DNA from 2 places in the Arthrobacter sp. K5 genome. Region 2 is predicted to be linked to the other one. Evidence: predicted binding sites of a transcription regulator. Region 2 holds the regulator's gene; the other holds the start of a gene.

Region 1 (4,367 bases), 1.1 Mb from region 2:
GTTGGCCTTGGCAACTTCGAGGGCATGTTCCAGGGTTGTCTCATGCTGGAGTGTCGGGTTCTGTTCCATGACACAAGTTTGTGCCCGTTTACCGGCTGATTCCAGAGAATTGCCCGGGAAGTTCCCGGGAACGGGTCAGCCCCGCCGGCACAGGTGTGCCGGCGGGGCTGACGGAACGCTTCGGTTAGACCGGGGCTGCCACGGCCAGGACCGGGGCAGCGTCCTTTGCGGAATCCTTGGCCGGGAAGGTCGGCGGGTTCACCCCTGCCATTTCCTCCATGACGCGGACCACCTGGCAGCTGTAGCCGAACTCGTTGTCGTACCAGACGTAGACGACCAGGTTCTTGTCGTTGGCGATGGTGGCGAGGCCGTCCACGATGCCGGCACGGCGGGAACCGACGAAGTCGGTGGAGACGACCTCCGGGGAGTCGATGTAGTCGATCTGCTTGCGCAGCTCAGAGTGCAGCGACATCTCGCGCAGGTAGTTGTTGACCTCGTCCTTGGTGGTGCCGTGTTCCAGGCTGAGGTTCAGGACAGCCAGGGACACGTCCGGGGTGGGGACGCGGATGGAGCTGCCGGTGAGCTTGCCCTGCAGTTCCGGGAGAGCCTTGGCCACGGCCTTGGCGGCGCCGGTTTCGGTGATCACCATGTTCAGGGCGGCGGAGCGTCCGCGGCGGTCGCCCTTGTGGAAGTTGTCGATCAGGTTCTGGTCGTTCGTGAACGAGTGAACGGTCTCCACGTGGCCGTGGATCACGCCGTACTTGTCGTTGAGGGCCTTCAGGACCGGTGTGATGGCATTGGTGGTGCAGGAGGCGGCCGTCACGATCCGGTCCGCGTCCGTGATGTCGCGGTGGTTGATGCCGTGCACGATGTTCTTCAGGTCACCCTTGCCCGGCGCGGTCAGGAGCACCCGCGACACGCCCTTGCTCAGCAGGTGCTGGCCGAGACCCTCGGCGTCGCGCCAGCGGCCGGTGTTGTCCACCACGAGGGCGTCCTTGATGCCGTAGGCGGTGTAGTCGATCGTTGCCGGGTTGTCCGAGTAGATGACCTGGACCTGGACGCCGTTGGCCGTGATGGTGTTGGCGTCGGTGTCCACCTTGATGGTTCCTTCAAAGGAACCGTGCACGGAGTCGCGGCGCAGCAGGCTGGCGCGCTTGGCCAGGTCGTTGTCGGAGCCGCGCCGGACCACGATGGCGCGCAGGCGCAGGCCGTGGCCGCCGCCTGCCTTTTCGATGAGCAGGCGGGCCAGCAGGCGGCCGATGCGGCCGAAGCCGTAGAGCACGACGTCGGTGCTGGTGCGGTCGTCGGCGCCGCGCTTGCCCACTACCTCAGCCAGCTCGGCGCGGAGGAATTCCTCCAGAGTCAGATCGCCGCCGTCGGACTTGAACTTCTGGTTCAGGCGGGCGATGTCGATGGCAGCGGCACCCAGGTCCAGCTGCGCCAGCGTGTTCAGCAGCGGTGCCGTCTCCTCAAGGAGCAGCTCATCCTTGCTCATCCGGCGCGCAAAGCGGTGCGCCTTCAGGATGTTCATGGTGGACTTGTTGATCAGGCTGCGTCCGTGGATGGAGGTAACCACGTTGTTTTCACGGTACAGCCGGCCGATAACCGGGATCATGGCCTCGGCGAGCGCCTCACGGCCCATCCACGTATCAAGACAAGAATCTGACGTCTGGCTCACAGAACTACCTTCCTTGGTTCAACCGGCTACGTCCTCGTACACCGGATGGCGGCCACTGGAAGTTATCCAGGGCAAGCTGGCACCGGCAGGGTTTCGGTCCACCCCGGATGCCGTTGACCGTGCAAAGAAAAACCGCCGGCTGCGAACGCAGATCCGGCGGTAGAACTTCTACGTTCACCATCCATTCTAGGCGCGCCCGGGGCCTTCTCTTGCCCCGGAGCCCGTGAAATCACTCACACCGGGTGTGATGCCTGTCGCCCGGGATGCCGGATTGTTATCGACGCAATGCCGGCAACCACTATCCGCACGCCTTCGGGGGGCCATAAGCTGACGGCCCTGACGGCGATGCACTCGTAAATATGCCGTCTGCGAAAGAAAGGCCAAATGATGTATGAAATGGTCGCCCTTGGAGCCGGGAGTGCATGGCAGCGCCCAACCAATCGGACACCCGGATGCACGTGTGCACCCTGGCGGTACAGTCCGCAGCATCCCCGCCCCACCAACCCGGACTGTCCCGCTCACGGAGTCGCCGGCCAGGACGCAGCATGACGGGCCAACCTGCTGCCGGCTTTGAGTGGATGGGTTGACCGATACGCCGGGTTCTGTGCTCCCGCGCTGTTGCCGGCGCGGGAGTAGCGGCCATCCATCTACGAGCGCCGTTGCCGGCGCCCTCCAGCGGCCTACCCGGACACTCGGGCGGGCAGCCCTCAAACGTGTCCTGTCTGGCCTTGCTCCGGGTGGGGTTTACCTAGCCTTCCCGGTCACCCGGGAAGCTGGTGGTCTCTTACACCACCGTTTCACCCTTACCTGCTTCGTGCCGCTTTCAAACCGGCGCGACGCAGGCGGTCTGTTTTCTGTGGCACTGGCCTGCGGGTTACCCCGAGTGGGCGTTACCCACCACCCTGCCCTGTGGAGCCCGGACGTTCCTCGAGCCACTTGCGTGGCGCGCGGCCGCCTGGTCAACCCATCCGCAGTCCAGTTTACGGGCATTCGCGCGGACCCGGACACGCGCCCGGCGCGGGGTCTAAAATCGGGAAATGGACCAGCCGTCCTTCACACGGCGACGCTTGCTGCATTTGGCAGGTGTCGCTGCCGGTCTGACCTCGGCATCCGCCTGCACGGCGCCGCCGCCACCGGTTCCCGGCCCCGCGACGTCCAGTTCCCTGCCCGATTCGGCCGGAACACCTACTTCGCCGGGAGCAACGACGGCGGCCGTTCCGCCGGCTCCCCCATCGCCGCCTTCCACGGTGTCGACCCGGACAGGGGCATTTGTCTCCCGCTTCCGTCCGTCGGTCACCACGCACTGGTCCTTGGCCGTGCCGCTTCCGGACGAGGCGGGCCAGCTGCTGCCGGTGGCTGTGTTCCTGCACGGGCTGGGCGGCAGCAGTGAGGTTCTGTTGGGCGACCTCGCGGCGGACCGGGCCCTGCAGCGCCACCTGGACGACGGCGGCCCGTCCTTTGCGGTCGCCGCCGTGGACGGCGGCGATTCCTGGTGGCATGCCCGCGCCGACGGCAGCGACACGCAGTCGATGCTGGTGCAGGAGTTCCTGCCGTTCCTGGGCGACCAGGGGCTTGACCTCGGAAAGGTCGGCATCTTCGGCACGTCGATGGGCGGGTTCGGCGCGCTCCTCCTGGCATCCCGGGGCAGGGTGTCCGGAGTTCGCGCCGTTGCGGCCATGAGCCCGGCCGTCTGGTCCAGCTACGAAGAGGGCATGGAGGGCGCCTTCGACGGCCCGGCCGATTTCAGGGCGAACGACGTTTTTGCGCTCCGGCCGAGACTTGCGGCGATTCCCAAGAGGATCGACTGCGGCAGTGAGGACAATCTTGCCCCTACGGTGCACAAGTACCGTTCGGGACTTCCCGGCAGGGTAGAGGGCGGTTTTCAGCCCGGCGGCCACGACGCCTTGTACTGGCGGTCCGTCCTGCCGGACGTGCTGGACTTCCTGGGCCGTTCCCTGGGCTGAGCCCCCGCCGTCAATCGATCCCGCCCTTCAGCTGATCCCGCACCCGACCGGTAAGATCGTACGGTGCTGATTCTCCTCCCCCCATCCGAAGGCAAGACTCCGGCCGTCCGTGGAGACGCCATGGACTGGGCTTCGTTGAGTTTCCCTGTGCTGAATACCTACCGGGCGAAGGTGCTCGATGCGCTGGGGACAGTCAGCGCACATGAGGATGCCCTCGCCCTGCTGGGCGTCGGAGCCTCGCTCAAGGACGACGTCGAACGCAACACACGGCTCCACGCCGAACCGGCGGCGCCGGCGCACCAGGTGTACTCCGGCGTGCTGTACGACGCCCTCGGCTACAAGTCGATGACGCCGGCGCAGCGGCGCCGGGCGGATGAGTCGGTGCTGGTCATCTCCGCACTGTGGGGCGCCATCCGGTTCGCAGACTCAGTGCCCGCCTACCGGCTGTCCATGTCAACAGCACTGCCCGACGTCGGACGCCTTGCCTCGTTCTGGAAACCGCAGCTGACCGACGCCCTCGGCGAAATTGCCGGCGGCGAGCTCCTGGTCGATTGCCGGTCCAGCACCTACGCGGCCGCCTGGACTCCCCCGCCGGCCGACACCGTGACGGTCAATGTATTCACGGAGGTGAACGGCGCGCGCAAGGTGGTCAGCCACTTTGCCAAGCACACCCGGGGCGAGCTGGCCCGGCACCTGCTGACGCGGCGCGGCAAAGCCCCGGCGAC
Region 2 (4,367 bases):
GTCACACGGGAACCGCGTAACGGAGCCCCGCTGACCGCACCAATCCCGTGGTTGCTGCAGCCGCCTTGGGGGCCGCTGCATGCCGCGGGGCGGTGCTGGTCAGGGGATGCTCCAGATAAGCGGTACCCTGTTAAAGAACGTGTTACGTCATTGTAAGAATCTGTCAGTTGTTCAGTCTGTTGCTCAGTCCACGGACCTTCTCCATCAGACAGGTACTGCATCTAGTTTGTAAGGAACTTTCGTGGGTTCAGTTATTAAGAAGCGTCGCAAGCGTATGGCCAAGAAGAAGCACCGCAAGTTGCTTCGTAAGACCCGCCACCAGCGCCGCAATAAGAAGTAGAGCTCGCTCTACGCGTCAATGCCCGTCCCCTTTCGAGGGTGCGGGCATTTTTGCGTTCCTGCGACACGCACACCGCCCTGCGACGCGCAAATGGTGTGGGGACACGCGAATTCGGGTGTCCTGTGACGGGAAGTGTGTCCGGGGGTGGAAAGCGTGTCCGGGGGAGGAAGCGTCAGGCGCGGGGGCCGCGGAAGCGCGTGTAGCCCCGCCAGAGGCCGTAGACCGCTCCTCCTGCTGTGGCTGCCTTGAGGCCCAGGGTGGCTGCCCGGCGGCCGGCCCGGAAGTCGTAGACCGGCCAGTTGCGTTCGCGGGCGTGCTTGCGCAGGCGGGCGTCCGGGTTGATCGCGACGGGGTGGCCCACCATCGTCAGCAGCGGGATGTCGTTGTAGGAGTCGCTGTAGGCCCAGCAGCGCTTCAGGTCCAGTCCGTGGTTGTCCGCGATGCCCTGGACCGCCACAGCCTTGGCGGCGCCGTGCAGGATGTCCCCGACGAGCCTGCCCGTGTAGAAGCCGTCCTTGGTCTCGCCCACGGTTCCGAGGGCGCCGGTGAGGCCCAGACGCGTGGAAATCACCGTGGCCACCTCGATCGGCGTCGCGGTGACCAGCCACACCTTCCGGCCCACGCGCAGGTGCTGCTCGGCCAGGGCCTTCGCGCCGGGCCAGATCCGGGAGGCGATCATCTCGTCATAGACCTCTTCGCCCAGCGCCTTGATGTCCTCCTCCGTGATGCCGGCGGCGAGCCTCAGCGCGGAATCCCGGACAGCGTGGACGTCGTTGAGGTTCTCGCCCCGGAGCACGAACTTGAGCTGCTTCCATGCCATGCCCGCCGCCTGCGCAAGCGTGAAGGCGCCGCGCTGGTGCATTTTCCTGGCGACGTGGAACAGGCTGGCGCCGCGCATGAGGGTGTTGTCGACGTCGAAGAAGGCTGCCTCGCCGTGTTGCTGCTTCGCAACCGGACGGTGGGCCACAGCGACGTACTTCTCCTCGGGCATGCCACTGAGTCTAGTCAATGCAGTACCGCGCACCTGACGGCCGCCGCGTCGCTCCGCGACAGGAACGGGGATACGGTTGAAGCATGGCAAACCCCGACGTCGTTCTCCTCACCAAACCTGACTGCCACCTGTGCGCCGCGGCGCGCGACGCCGTCGGGCGGGTGACAGCCGGGCTGGGACTTTCGTGGTCGGAGCGGCAGCTGGACGCCGACGACGAACTGCGCGATCGCTACGCCGAGGAGATCCCAGTGGTGCTGGTGGACGGCATCCAGCGCGACTTCTGGAAGATCGACGAGGCGCGCCTGGAACGCGTCCTGCGCCGAGCCATGACGGGGGATTAGCCAATTTCGAACAATGGCATTGGCTTTGTTGACATATCTGATGGGGATTTAGAGTGGACTCACAACGCGACGCAACGGAGCAGACAGTGACTTCGCTCGATTCACCACCCCAGGCCCTGCCCGGGCCCACCGGGGCTGCCGGAAAGCAGATCCCGCCGGCGGCCGTGGCCCGGCTGACGATCTACCTGCGCGCCCTGAACTCCCTGCTGGCCGAAGGCACCGAGCGGGTGTCGTCCGAATCACTGGCTGAGCTTTCCGGTGTCAGCTCCTCAACCCTCCGCAAGGACCTGTCCCATGTGGGCTCCTATGGCACCCGCGGCGTGGGCTATGAGGTGCAGTACCTGAGCCGCCACATCGCCGCCGCACTCGGCCTGACGCATGACTGGAAAGTCGCGATTGTCGGCGCCGGTAACCTGGGTAAGGCGCTGGCCCGCTACGGCGGTTTCGAATCCAGGGGCTTTGACGTGGTTGCCATCTTCGACGCCGACCAGATGGTGGTGGGCAACGAAGTGGGCTGGCTGAGGGTCAGCGACGTTGCGGACCTGGAGACGGTCCTGGAACGGACCGGCACCAACATGGTGGTGCTGGCACTGCCGGCCGCCGTGGCCCAGAGCATCTGCGACCGGGTGGTGACCGCCGGTGTCCGGAGCATCCTCAGCTTTGCGCCGGTGATGCTCCAGGTGCCCGACGGCGTGACGCTGAGGAAGGTGGACATGGCCACCGAGCTGCAGATCCTGGCGTATCACGCGCAACGGGCGCAGACCCCCGGCGAGCCGGAGTAGCTCCGGCCTTTCAGGAATCCGCGCCCGTTGGGGATAGCGGCTTGTTGCTCGCGATGCCTGGCGGCTTGCCCGCCGTCGGCAGCGTTCGCTTAACTAACGGCCGTACGGGCCGCCCGGCTGCGAGTACGGGTTGGCGAACGGCTGCGGCTTTTGGAAGTACGGCGCCGCGCCGGGCAGGTAAAGCATGATAATCGCGGCGATGCCGAGGACGCCCACCAGGGTGTTCAGGCCCCGCGGGAAGAGGCTGAACACGGAAAGCGCTGCAAAGACGGTGCCCAGGATGCGGGCCCAGTTCTTGCCCTTTCGGACGTTGAAGGCCACCAGCGCGTAGAGGCCGGCGCCGATCAGGGCAAAGACCACCATGGTTCCGATGATGAAGCCCTTGATGTCCTCGAACGCGATGTCCTGGCCGCTGCCGCGCAGCTGCTCCTCGAACGTGCTCCGCATGGCCGGGTCGTCCAGGGTGGGGATCGTGACCAGGAGGTTCAGGAGCGACAGCACGCCCGCAGCGATGATCAGCCAGAAGGAATAGTTCACGAGCTGCGGAACCCCGGCGCCGGTTGCTGCCTGGGCCTGTTCCGACGGGTACTGCCCATAGGGGGACTGGCCATACGGGCTCTGGCCGCCGTAAGGGGACTGCCCAAACTGAGACTGTCCGTACTGGGGCGGGTTCTGCCCAAACTGAGACTGTCCGTACTGCGGTGCGCCGCCCTGTCCGGTCTGCCCGTACTGGGGCGCGTTCTGTCCGGTCTGCCCGTACTGGGGTGCGTTCTGTCCGTACTGCGGGGCGTTCTGCCCGAACTGCGACGCGTTCTCGCCGTACTGGGGTGCGGCGGGCGGTGTTCCCTGGCCGTACTGAGGGCTGTTCTGCCCGAACTGGGGCGTGCCCTGCTCGTGCTGGGGCGCGTCCTGACCGTAGCGGGGCTGCCCGTCGCCTGGCTGACGACCGTTTTCCGGCTCATTGGAGCCGGGGTCGTTGGAGTGCGGGACTGGAGGATTGCTCATGAGCGGTCCTTTGCATAGTGACGTCTGAATCGGCTACCGGTTCAGACGCCTGCCCTCCCCAGCATGGTTCACTTCCCACCGTACCCCTCAGCGGGTATGCGGTGGATCATTCCAGAGAGGTATTCCAAAAGGCGCCCCAACCTGCGGAAACGCTGTGCTGCAGGGCATTGTCTGGCCAGGATCGGTGTCCCCCGCAGGGCGCCGATCAGAGGCGGCCCCGTGCCGCAACGAACCAGGCCTGTGAGCTGGGCACCCACATCAGCGCCGTGGCCACCAGGCTGACCAGAAAGCCCAGCCAGTTCCCGTCCTGGCCCGCGGGGAAACTCGAGCTGATGATGGCCAGCAGCAGCGACACCCCGGCCACGATGGTCAGGGCCAGCCGCGCCCACTCCTTGGCTTCCTTCAGCTTCAGGGCCAGGACAATCTCCGCCGCCGCCACAGCCAAGGCCACGAGGACGAGCAGGAACACGAGGATAGCCACGCCGGGAACGATCGCGAAGAGCACCAGGACGCCAAAGAGGCCGATCACACCGCCCAGCAGCCCCAGCAGGCCGCCGATCACCCAGATCCAGTAGGACACCTTGAGCTCTGTGGGCAGCCCGGTCACGTCGAAGAGGCCGGACAAGCCCCCGCGCGGCATGATCTCGCTAAAGTTCCGTGGCCGGTCCGCGGGCAGTTCGAAGGCGAACCGGCCACCGCCGGCAGGCGGCTGCTGGCCCGGGAACTGTTGGCCCGGCGTCGGCTGGCCCGCCTGCTCTGGCGTCGGCTGGCCCGCCTGCTCTGGAGTCGGCTGGCCCGGCTGGTCTGGCGTCGGCTGACCCGCCTGGCCCGTCTGACCTGCCTGGCCCGGCGTCGGACGTCCCGGTTCCTGGCCGGGGAACTGCGGTTCCGGCGTCGGACCATCCCTG

Evidence for each region. Region 2 encodes Rex, which represses fermentation and respiration genes when NADH is low (regulators of the CRP and FNR family bind a similar motif). Its sites were predicted from a motif close to CTTGTGAANNNNTTCACAAG; they were not measured.
Region 1: the regulator Rex is predicted to act here: its motif matches at 1,899-1,918, upstream of ABRP34_RS04815 (glyceraldehyde-3-phosphate dehydrogenase).

What each region holds. Positions count from the first base shown of each region.
Region 1 is NZ_CP159279.1:1,088,015-1,092,381, forward strand. Features, by position in the region: gene ABRP34_RS04810 (TolC family protein) at 1-69, opposite strand, end outside; gene ABRP34_RS04815 (glyceraldehyde-3-phosphate dehydrogenase) at 185-1,642, opposite strand; RNA gene rnpB (RNase P RNA component class A) at 2,254-2,645, opposite strand; gene ABRP34_RS04825 (hypothetical protein) at 2,703-2,978, opposite strand; gene ABRP34_RS04830 (alpha/beta fold hydrolase) at 2,995-3,642, shown strand; gene ABRP34_RS04835 (peroxide stress protein YaaA) at 3,706-4,367, shown strand, end outside.
Region 2 is NZ_CP159279.1:2,150,492-2,154,858, reverse strand. Features, by position in the region: gene ABRP34_RS09730 (helix-turn-helix domain-containing protein) at 1-20, shown strand, start outside; gene ABRP34_RS09725 (AURKAIP1/COX24 domain-containing protein) at 242-340, shown strand; gene ABRP34_RS09720 (HAD-IB family hydrolase) at 513-1,331, opposite strand; gene ABRP34_RS09715 (glutaredoxin family protein) at 1,415-1,672, shown strand; gene ABRP34_RS09710 (redox-sensing transcriptional repressor Rex) at 1,759-2,454, shown strand; gene ABRP34_RS09705 (hypothetical protein) at 2,548-3,459, opposite strand; gene ABRP34_RS09700 (hypothetical protein) at 3,665-4,367, opposite strand, start outside.